2 regions of the Actinoplanes subglobosus genome follow, and region 2 is predicted to be linked to the other one. Evidence: riboswitches for the same ligand, from Rfam matches in the RefSeq annotation. Region 2 holds a riboswitch; the other holds the start of a gene.
The links. Region 2 has a riboswitch for cyclic di-AMP ahead of ACFO0C_RS34000 (transglycosylase family protein). Riboswitches for the same ligand answer to the same signal wherever they lie in the genome.
Positions count from the first base shown of each region.

Region 1 (5,444 bases), on a different contig from region 2:
ACACGAGGACCCCGGGCAGGATCAGCACCCCGGCGACGGTGATCAGGCGCAGCGCCTCCGGGCCGGCCGCCGCGCTCTCCCGGGTCAGCGACCACGCCGGATCGAGGGTGCTGCGCAGGACCACGTCACCGTGCGCGGTGAAGACGGCCACGACGGCGGCGGCGACGGCGGCGGCGACGGCGGCGAACGACAGGCCCTCGCGGGTGCGGCGGGCTAGCAGGCCGGCGGCGAACACGACGGCCGCGGCGGCCAGGGTGAGGCGGCTGCCCGTACCGATGCCGATGAGGAGGAGGGTGACCGCCCCGGCCGTGCCGGTGTGGCGGGCGACGTCGCGTGCCCGGCGCCGGACCGGACCGGTGGTGCGCAGCGCCAGGAACGTCGCGCCGAGCAGGACCGCGGCGAGGAGCGCGGCGAGCGCCCCGAGGCCGGCGGCGGGGGAGAGCAGCGGGCCGAGGCTGCGGCCGAGCCCGGTTCCGGTGACCTCGCCGTCGGCGCCGAGGGCCAGCCCGTCGACGAGGACGCCGAGGACGGCCCCCCAGAGCAGCACGATGCCGCCGGACGAGACGGCCAGGAGCAGGTCGGCGCGGCGCCGCCAGGACGGGGAGTCGTGTTTGCCGCGGAACTCCAGGGCGACGCCGCGAATCGCCAGGAGCAGCAGGATCGCGACCATCGGCAGGTAGAGGGCGGACATCAGGGCGGCGTACCAGTCGGGGAACGCGGCGAACGTGACACCGACGGCGGCGACCAGCCACACCTCGTTGCCGTCCCAGAACGGGCCGATGGTGCGCAGGGCGGCACCGCGTTCGTGTTCGTCGCGGCCGAGGAAGGAGAGCATGCCGACGCCGAAGTCGAAGCCTTCGAGGACGAAGTAGAGGACCCAGGCGAGGACGAGCACCGCGAACCAGAACGTGATCATGGAAGGTCGCTCCTAGTAGGCGGGAACCGGCTCGGGCTCTTCGGTGGCCTCGGGGGCCGGAACGAGCGGCTTGCGGGACAGATGCACGACGAGGCGGCACCAGGCGACCGCGAGAAGGCCGTAGACCAGGGTGAACCCGGCCAGCGACGCGATCACCTCGGCGGCGGTCAGCCCGGGGGAGATCCCGTCGGCGACCTTGGAGATGCCGAACGCCAGCCACGGCTGCCGGGCGGTCTCGGTGAACACCCAGCCGAACGTGTTGGCGGCGGCCGGCAGCAGCGGCGCGATCAGCACGAACCGGCGCAGCCAGCCGGGCGTTCCCCGCCCGGGCTGCAGAAACTCCGGCAGCAGCGGCACGCGGCGGTCGAAGGACCAGGAGGACCAGAGGTGGTACGCCGCAAGCGCCATCCCGAGCACGCCGGCCCCGATCATCAACCGGAACGTCCAGAACGCGACCGGGATCATCGGCACATAGCTTCCCGGCCCGTATTGAGCCACATACGCAGCCTGGAGATCGTCGATCCCCTGCACGGTCCCGCCGAACGACCCGGTCCCGAGGAAGGACAGCAGCCCCGGGATCTCGATGCTGAAGAACGGCCGGTCGTGCCCGAGCTCCCCGATCGCGAAGACCGAGAACGGCGCCGACGTGGTCGTCTCGTAGAGGGCTTCGGCGGCGGCCATCTTCATCGGCTGAACGGCGGTCATCACCTTGCCGAGGTGGTCGCCGCTGATCGCGGTCACCGCTCCGCCGAGCAGCATCATCCAGGCCCCGGCCCGGGAAAGGGTGAGGAAGGCACGATCATATTTGAAACGCCAGATCCCGATGGCCATCAGCAGCCCGCCGCCGGCCATCGCCGCCCCGCCCATGGTGTGCGGGAACGCGGCCAGCACCACCTCGTTGGTCAGTAGCTCGGTGAAGCTGGTCAGATGCGCCCGCCCGGTGACCGGGTCGAGGGCGTAGGCGACCGGGTTCTGCATGAACGAGTTGGCGGCCAGGATGATGTACGCCGACAGCAGCGTCCCGACGGCGACGACCACGATCGTGGCGGTGTGCAGCCAGCGGGGCAGACGGTCCCACCCGAAATACCACAGCGCCAGGAACGTGGCCTCGAGGAAGAACGCGAGCATCCCCTCGATCGCGAGTGTGGGCCCGAAGACGTCGCCGTAGAACCGGGCGAACGCGCTCCACCCGAGCCCGAACTGGAACTCCTGGACCAGCCCGGTGACCACGCCGACGGCGAACGTGACGATCAGCAGCTTGCCGGTGAACTTCGTGAGGTGCAGGTACTTCTCACGGGACGTACGGATCCAGGCGATCTGGAAACCGGCGGCGGCCGACGCGAGCGAGATCGACACCGGTACGAACAGGTAGTGGTAGATCGTCACGACCGCGAACTGCAGCCGGGTCAGGTCGAGCACGTCCATGGCAGCCCCTCTACGACGATTCGTAGTAGATACTACGACGCGTAGTACGACGTCGTGAAGTAGAGTGGCTCACATGGCACGGAACGACCTCGAACGCGAGGTCATGACGAAGTTGTGGGACGCGGGCGAGCCGCTCACCGTCCGGCAGGTGCACGACCTGCTGAGCCGGGAGCGCGATCTGGCGTATACGACGGTCATGACCGTCCTCGACCGGCTCGCCAAGAAGGGCCTGGTCACCCAGCAGCGGGCGGACCGCGCCTACAAGTACGCCCCGGCGCAGACCCGCGAGGAGATGACCGCCGGCGTGATGATGGACGCGCTCACCGCCACCCCCGACCGTGACGCCGCTCTCGCCTACTTCGTCGGCCAGCTGCCGCCGGAAGCGCTGCGGGCCGCGATCGAGAAGGCCACCCGTAACATCGAGCGGTGACCGCCCTCCTGCTCGGCGCCCTCGGGCTGACGCTCTCGCTGGCCGCGCCGAGACTGCTGGCGAGCGCCCGTTGGACCGACCGTGCCCCGGTCGCGGGTGTCCTGCTCTGGCAGTCACTGACGCTCACCGCCGTACTCTGCGCTCTCGGTGTGGTCCTCGCCGCGCCCGAGGAGGTCGCGCGAGCCGCGGGGGCACGCCATCCGGAGACCGTCGCCGCGTTGCTGTTCTCCCTGGCCGTGGCCGCGACCATCGTGATCCGCCTGATCGTGTCGCTGGTCCGGGTGAGTTCCCGGGCCCGGGCCCGGCGCGCCCGGCACCGGATGCTCGTCGACCTGCTCGATTCCGTCGAGCGGCACGAGGGCCTCGGCGGGGCGGAGGTCCGTGTGCTCGACGGGGCACTGCCGCTGGCCTACTGTGTGCCCGGGCGGGACCCGCGGGTCGTGCTCAGCGGCGGCGTCCTGGAGTCACTGGACCGGGAGCAGGTGGACGCGGTCCTCGCCCACGAGCGTGCCCACCTGCGGCACAGGCACGAGCTGGTGATGGAGTCGTTCACCGCGTTCTACCGGGCGGTGCCGGGGCCGTTGCGGTCGAAGGCGCCGCTCGACGCCGTACATCTGCTGCTGGAGATGGTGGCCGACGACGCGGCCCGCCGCCGGACCGGGCCGGCGCCGTTGCGGGCCGCGCTGGCGCGGCTGATCGACGCCGTCCCCCTGGCGGAGGAGGTGACCGCCGACCCGGAGGGTGAATCCCGGCGCCGGCGGCTGGCCCGTCTGGACATTCCGGACGGCGGTTCGACCGCTCTCACCGTGGCCGGGGTGACCGCCGCGGCCGGCCTGCTGGTGCTACCCACCGTGATCGTCGTGGTGCCCTGGCTGGCGCGCGCCCTGAACAGCTGGCCGTTTTAGAACACCCTGCGTGTCGTCGGCTGTGCGGACAGTTCGGCGGCCTGTGCGACCTTCATTTGCCGTCTTGATCCGAGTACGGTGGTCCCCGGTCCGCCCAGCCCCCCATCGGCCACCCGGCCGATCTGACGGACCACCGCCTAATCGTCTGCGGCCGAAAGGCCCACGGCGAACCGGGGAACCGAGCACCTGGGGTGAAGCCGCGGCGACGCGGCCGGGCAGCCTTCCCGCCCGAACCCGTCAGCTAACCCGGTCGGCGGCTGAACGGGAAGAAAGGACAACGCACCAGCGTGAAACGGATCAGCGCGCGTCGCGCCGGCCTCGTGCGCATCCTGATGTGCGCGGTGGCCGCGGCCGGAGTCCTGGTCACGGGTCCCACCGTCGCTCATGCCGAGCCCACTCCGGCTCAGATCGAGAAGCAGATCGACGAGGAGTGGAACCAGCTCGAGCCGGTCATCGAGGACTACAACGGCACTCACACCAAGCTGGTCAAGCTGCGCAAGCAGCAGAAGGAGCTGGCGAAGACGCTGGCTCCGCTGCAGGCGCAGGTGGACGCCGCGATGGTGGAGGTGCGGGGCCTCGCCGTCGACGCGTACATGCAGGGGTCGCCGACCCTGGTGAACGCGATGGTCCTCACCGGCTCGCCGACGGGTGTGGTGGACAAGCTGACGCTTCTCGAGCAGCTTGCCACCAACCGGGAGGCGTCGATCTCCGAGGTGGCGAAACTCCGCGACAAGTACGCCGCCGACAAGGCCACCGTCGACCAGCTCGAGTCCGAGATCACGATCCGCGACACCGATCTCGGCACGAAGAAGACGGCGATCGAGAAGGAGATCACGAAGCTCCAGAAGCTCCGCATCGCGGCCTACGGCAAGGCCAACGCCGACGACGGGGCGCTGCGCACCGGCCCCTGTCCGGTCGACTACACGAACGACAAGGGTGGCCGCGCCGCCCAGCGGGCGTGCGACCTGATCGGCAAGCCCTACGTCTTCGGCTCGAACGGCCCGAACAGCTACGACTGCTCGGGTCTGACGCAGGAGGCGTGGGAAGCGGTCGGCGTGCATCTCGAGCACTACACGAAGGACCAGTGGGGCTCCACCAAGTCGGTGAGCAAGAGTGAGTTGAAGCCGGGTGACCTGGTCTTCTACTACTCCGACATCCACCACGTCGCCATCTACATCGGCGGCGGCAAGGTGGTCCACGCGCCGCACACGGGCGACTACGTGCGGATGGCCCCGATCGATCGCGGCCCCATCGCCGGCTATCGCCGGCCTGCTTGACACACCCCGCGGAAAGGTCGCCGTCTCCTCGACGGCGGCCTTTCCTCATTTCCCGGTACGGCCGTGGTGCTCGACCAGCCGGCGCAAGAGGCCGGCGAGCAGCGCCCGCTCATCAGCCGACAGCGGCGCCATCAGATCGTCCTGGATCGCCTCCACCCGCTCGCCCAGCTCACCGGCCCGTTCCCGGCCGGCGTCGGTGACCGCGACGACGTTGCGCCGCTTGTCCGCCGGATCCGGTGACCGCCGCACGAAGCCGCCGGCCTCCAGTTCGTTGAGCGCCCCCACCAGGTCGCTCAGGTAGATGGCGGTGCGCCGCCCGAGCGCCGCCTGACTGGCCGGCCCGTCGGTGACCAGTGACGACAGCAGCCGGTAGTGATAGCCCTTGGCGCCCACGCCGGCGAACCCGTCGGCGACGAGCCGGTGCGCGTGCGCCGCGGCCTGGGAGAGCAGCCAGCTCGGCAGATGATCCACGTGACGACGATAACATTGGA
Region 1 covers NZ_JBHSBL010000001.1:12,215-17,658, forward strand. Annotated here, with positions in the region: gene cydB (cytochrome d ubiquinol oxidase subunit II) at 1-916, opposite strand, end outside; gene ACFO0C_RS00070 (cytochrome ubiquinol oxidase subunit I) at 929-2,341, opposite strand; gene ACFO0C_RS00075 (BlaI/MecI/CopY family transcriptional regulator) at 2,415-2,771, shown strand; gene ACFO0C_RS00080 (M56 family metallopeptidase) at 2,768-3,676, shown strand; cyclic di-AMP (ydaO/yuaA leader) riboswitch at 3,816-3,947, shown strand; gene ACFO0C_RS00085 (C40 family peptidase) at 3,964-4,953, shown strand; gene ACFO0C_RS00090 (MarR family winged helix-turn-helix transcriptional regulator) at 4,999-5,424, opposite strand.
Region 1: another riboswitch for cyclic di-AMP. It lies ahead of ACFO0C_RS00085 (C40 family peptidase); the one in region 2 lies ahead of ACFO0C_RS34000 (transglycosylase family protein).

Region 2 (5,444 bases):
CCAATCCGCTGATGCCGCTGCGGATCCTCCGGTCCCGCAACGTCACCGGGGCGAACCTGGCGCAGATGCTGGCCCTGTCCGGGATGTTCGCGTTCCAGATCCTCGTCGCGCTGTACATGCAGAAAGTGCTCGGCTACACCGCTCTGGAGACGGGACTCGCCATGCTTCCGGCCGCGGTCGGGATCGGGATCGTGTCGCTGCTCGTGTCGGCGCGGGTCAGTGCCCGGTTCGGGGCGCGCACGGTGCTGCTCGCCGGATTGGTGCTGCTGATCGCGGCGATGGTGCTGCTGACCCGGATTCCGGTACGGGCGGGGTACGTCACCGATCTCCTGCCGGTGATGGTGCTGATCTCCGGGGGCGGCCTGGTGCTGCCGGCACTGGCGACGCTGGGCATGTCCGGTGCGCGGGAGAGCGACGCGGGGCTCGCGTCCGGGCTGTTCAACACGACCCAGCAGGTCGGCATGGCGATCGGCGTGGCGGTGCTGTCGACGCTGGCGGCCTCCCGCACCGAAGGGCTGCTGGCGTCGGGCTGGACCCAGGCGGAGGCACTGACCGGCGGCTACCGGCTGGCGTTCGCCACGTCGGCGGGACTGCTGGCCACGGGATTCCTGGTGGCCCTGACTGTGCTGCGCCCGGCGAGATCGCGCGCCCACGGAAACGCCCTCAATTCGGCTGGTTGACCTGCCGACCTGAGAGGTATGGAGCGCCGCCGTTCCCGTCCCGGGCGGACGCCGGGTGGCTGCTCTTCTACCCGCAGGCGTACGCGGGCGTGCTGCTGTTCACCAGCAGGCACGTCTCGGGCCGGCGGGTGGTGCTGGACGGGACGATCGCGGGGCTGGGCGGTGCCGCGCTGTTCTCCGCGGGGGTCGTCGACTTCCTGGCCAGCACCACGGGAGCGGGGGACTTCGCCCACTACACAGCGCTGTGACGCGCTGACCGGGCTGGCGAACCGCCGCTCGGTGCTGGAACACCTGGACATCCTGCTCGCCGCGCCCCGGCACGACCCGATCGCGTTGCTGCTGCTCGACCTCAACCGGTTCAAGGAGGTCAACGACACGTACGGGCACCAGGCCGGTGACAACCTGCTCGAGCAGGCCGCACGGCGGCTCGCCGCGGTCACCCGGGACGGTGATCTGCTGGCCCGTCTCGGCGGCGACGAGTTCGTGGTGGTGGTCTCCGGACCGAACGTGGACGAGCGGGCGGCGGTCGCCGTGGCCGACCGGATCCGCGAGGCGTTGCGCGAGACCTTCATCGTCGAGGAGATCGACATGACGATCGACGTGAGCATCGGTGTCGCGCTCGCCCACGGGGACTCGAACCTGCTCTTCCAGCAGGCCGACATCGCGATGTACCACGCGAAACGATCCGGCGGCGGCCACGCGGTCTTCGACCGCATCCCGGTGCGGCCATCGGTGGCCGCCTCGGTTAATCGATCATGACCGTGTGGCGCGCGGCGGCCGGAGGCGATGGACGCTCCCGGCCGCCGCTCGGCGGAACCCGGCTCAGAGACGGATGCGCTGGCCCGGGAAGATCAGGCCGGGACTGCGGAGCTTGTCCTTGTTCAGCGCGTAGAGCGTACGCCAACCGCCCTTGACCTTGTATTTCCTGGCGATCGAGGCCAGTGTGTCGCCGGACTTGATCACGTAGGTCTTGCCGGTGGCCTTGGCCTTCTTCTTCGGAGTCGACGTCTTCGTCGTCTTGTAGACACCGGCCTTCTTGCCGCAGACCGGCCACGGGCTCAGCCCGCGTTTGGCGTGCAGCTTGTTGGCGATCGCGATCTGCTGGGCCTTGGTGGCCCGGTCAGCCGTCGGGGCGTACCTACCGCCACCGTTGGCCTTCCACGTGCTGCGGCTGAACTGCAGGCCGCCGTAGTACCCGTTTCCGGTGTTGATGTGCCACCTGCCGCCGGACTCGCATTTGGCGACGACGTCCCAGTTGACCTGGCGCGCGGCCTGAGCCGGGGTGGCCGGGCCGAGCAGGACGCCTGCTCCGGTGATTCCGGCTGTCGCCAGAACCAGGGCAAGGCGGATTCGTCTACTACCAGACATGGATGATCCTCCACGCCTGCGAGGTGAGCTGTCGGGTTCGGGCGGACGAGAATGTTCACGACCTACCTCGAGTCACACCGTCGAGGCGGTCTCCACCGTCGTGAACAATTCTCGCTGGCCCGGCCGCGTGCACACGGCTTCACCCCAAGGCGCGCATCCCGCGCACCGTCGAAAAGTGGGTCCCCCGCTCCTGCCCTTGCATCGAGTCTGCGGACGGGGGCAGGACTCGGCGGTCCGTCCACAGTGCCCGCGTCGCGGGACGGCCCGACGGTAACCACGTCGATGGGCCGCGAGCCAAGAAAACAGCCCCGGATAGTGACGTTCTTCTCAGTATTTGCCCGCTTTGATCTTGTTAGCGCCCGGAAATTACCGACACTGCGCTTATACCCTTTTCATCAGCCTTTTTGGCGGCTCAGTGGGCCAAGCCGTAGGCCACGATCGGGCTCGCCGTGTGCAGCCGCCGGCGCCGGGCCAGCCACACGATCACCGCGGCGAATCCGATCAGGACCGGCACGTCGGCCACGAACATCCACCACGGCATGTCGGCCGCCGTCTCCTCGATGGTGAGCTGCCCGAACGCCGCCGCCACCAGCATCCCGAGCAGGTTGTTCACGACGTGCAGCGCGATCGCGGCCTCCAGCCCACCGGTGCGGATCGTCACCCAGCCGGCCACCATGCCGAACATCATCAGGTCGGCGAAGCCCCACGGCGTACCCCATCCGTGCAAAGCGGCGAAAACCGCGGCCTGCACCAGAATCGGCAGCCAGGGGCTGCGCAGCCACGCGCCGAGCCCCTGCAGCAGCCAGCCACGGCACAGATACTCCTCGGCCGCCGCCTGGAACGGCACCACCGCGAGCAGCACGGCCGCCGACACCAGGAACGGCCCCCAGCCGGCCAGTGACTCGTCGGGCCCGGAATCCGGGGAGAGCACCGTGACCGCTGTCAGAAACACGACGATCGTCACCGTCGCGACGCCGAGACACACCGCGAGCCATCGCCACCGGATCCGCCCGGCCACCGATGACAGGGTCCCGGCCGGGCGCCGCTGAATCCACTGTGCGGCCAGCAGCGTCAGCGGAAGGGCCACCGCAATCGACAGGAAACCGGCCGCGAGATCGGGCAGAGTACCGAGGGTGGCCATGCCGTCCGGCCCGCCGGGCCGCCCGAAGATCTCCGCGACGATCACGTAGAAGATCATCACGACGAAGGCGGCCCCCACGATGAACACGGTGCCGAGCGGAAAACGCCACCACCGGTGCAGGGCGGTGCGGGCAAGACGGTGGTACGGGCTACCGGGCGCCGAAATCATCATGGCGACGAGTCTTCCCACCGGACGTGCCGAGCGGATCCGGCCACAGCCGGATTCCCGTGCCTAACCAGAGATATAGACGTCCGGCAGAATACGGATCATGGAACCACCCGAGATGATCAACGCCGGCGATCTGGTCCTCAAACGCTGGGAACCGGAATGGTCCGCCGAACTGGCCGCGGCCGTCCACGAGTCGGTGCCCGAACTGGCGCCGTTCCTGCCGTTCGCCACCCCGGAGTACGGCCCGGCCGAGGCCCGCGACTACACCGAACGCTCGGCGGCGAACTGGACGGCCGGCACCGAGTTCAACTACGCGATCTTCACGGCCTTCGGCGACCTGATCGGCTCGATCGGCCTGATGACCCGGCCCGGCCCGGGCGCCCTGGAGATCGGCTACTGGATGCGCACCCCATGGGCGGGTCAGGGCCGGATGACCGCGGCGGTCAAGGTGCTTGCCCGGGTCGCGCTGACCCTGCCGGGGATCGAGCGGCTCGTCATCCGCCACGACCCGGCCAACCTCGCGTCCGCGGCGGTCGCCGCCAAGGCCGGCTTCGTCGAGACCGGCCGTGACGGCGACGACGTCATCCGCGAGCTCCGCTGATCACTGTCATCCGCGGCCCGCGGTGATCACTGGAACGTGACCGGCACGAACAGGTCGACGTAGCGGTTGCTCAGCCCGGTGTGGTCCGCGCGGGTCACGATCGCGCACCGTACGGTCTGCCCGCAGACCTGCGTCGCGGAGATGTTCGGGTTCACGTAGATGTTCACCGCGAACCCGCCGACACCCGTGCCCTCAGTGGTCCACTTCGACGAGTTGGCGATCAGTCCGGCCAGGAACGAGCTGGACACCCAGTGCGAGGCACCGGTCGCGCCGCTGGAGTCGGCGCCGCCGAGGCAGGGCGTCGGCGTGGTGGCGTAGACCGGTGCGGCCGGGTCGAAGCCGTCCGGGATGACGCAGAGGCTGACGTAGACGCCCTGACCGGTGGGGTAACCGTGCCCGGTGACGGTGACCGTCTGCCCGGTGGCGGCAAGAGTGTCCTCGGCGGACAGGGTGAGCTGGTAGGCGGCACCGCTGACGGTGGTCGCCCGGTCGGCGGTGACGACGGCGGGCGACGCCGCCGAGGCGACACCGAGGGTGAGCACGGCGGCACCGGCACCGACGACGGACATTCGGCTGAAGGCACGACGAATCCGGGAACTGAAAACGGGCATGCTGCGGCAAATCCTTCCGGAGTGGACCGTTGGTTAGGTTAGGCTAGCCTAAGTTCACTCCACTGCCGACATAGACTCGCGTCACACTCCCAGGACCACGACGCCGCGGGCCGGCAGCGACGGCGGAGCGTCCGGCAGGCTCGACAGATCGACCGGCTCGGCGGTCCGATTGATCAGGAAACGGACCGGGCCGCGGACCGCCAGCTCCACCCGCCCGCGCAGGTCGGGCGGCAGCTCACTGCCGACACCGGCGAGAGCCAGCAGATCGTCGAGGATCAAGGACAGGCCTTGCGGCCCCAGACGACTGGAGACGTACGCCGCAGAGCCGCCGCCCACCTCCCGGCGAGTGACGGCCGCCCCGCCCGTGGCATACCCGGCCACAACCTTGGTCGCCGGGTCGGTCACCGCCAGGCGCTCCGACCACAGCGTGCCGATCGCCCCGTTGGTCAGCGTCACCGACTCGCCGTCGAGCAGCGGCGCGAACTCCTCCACATGAACGCCGAGCAGGTCACGCAACGCCCCCGGGTAGCCGCCCGGCCAGGCGTGGTCGTTCTCGTCGACGATGCCCGAGAAGTACGTCGTGACCAGGTGACCGCCACCGGCCACGTAGTCCTCCAGCCGCTGCTTGAGCGCGGCCGGGACCAGATGCAGGATCGGCGCCACGACCAGGCGGTATCCGGTCAGGTCGGCGGCGACCGGGATGACGTCGGCACGGACACCCAGGTCGAGCAGAGCCGTGTACCAGTCGAGGGCCTCGTCGCGGTACCGCAGCCGGTCACTCGGGTGCGAGTCCTGCTCGGCGGCCCACCACGACTCGTAGTCGATGACCACGGCGACTCGGGACGGCGTACGACCGATCGATTGCAGAAAGGACA
Region 2 covers NZ_JBHSBL010000023.1:80,494-85,937, forward strand. Annotated here, with positions in the region: gene ACFO0C_RS33985 (MFS transporter) at 1-680, shown strand, start outside; gene ACFO0C_RS33990 (hypothetical protein) at 677-928, shown strand; gene ACFO0C_RS33995 (GGDEF domain-containing protein) at 960-1,439, shown strand; gene ACFO0C_RS34000 (transglycosylase family protein) at 1,503-2,048, opposite strand; cyclic di-AMP (ydaO/yuaA leader) riboswitch at 2,047-2,290, opposite strand; gene ACFO0C_RS34005 (CPBP family intramembrane glutamic endopeptidase) at 2,461-3,360, opposite strand; gene ACFO0C_RS34010 (GNAT family N-acetyltransferase) at 3,458-3,958, shown strand; gene ACFO0C_RS34015 (hypothetical protein) at 3,985-4,527, opposite strand; gene ACFO0C_RS34020 (beta-galactosidase) at 4,651-5,444, opposite strand, start outside.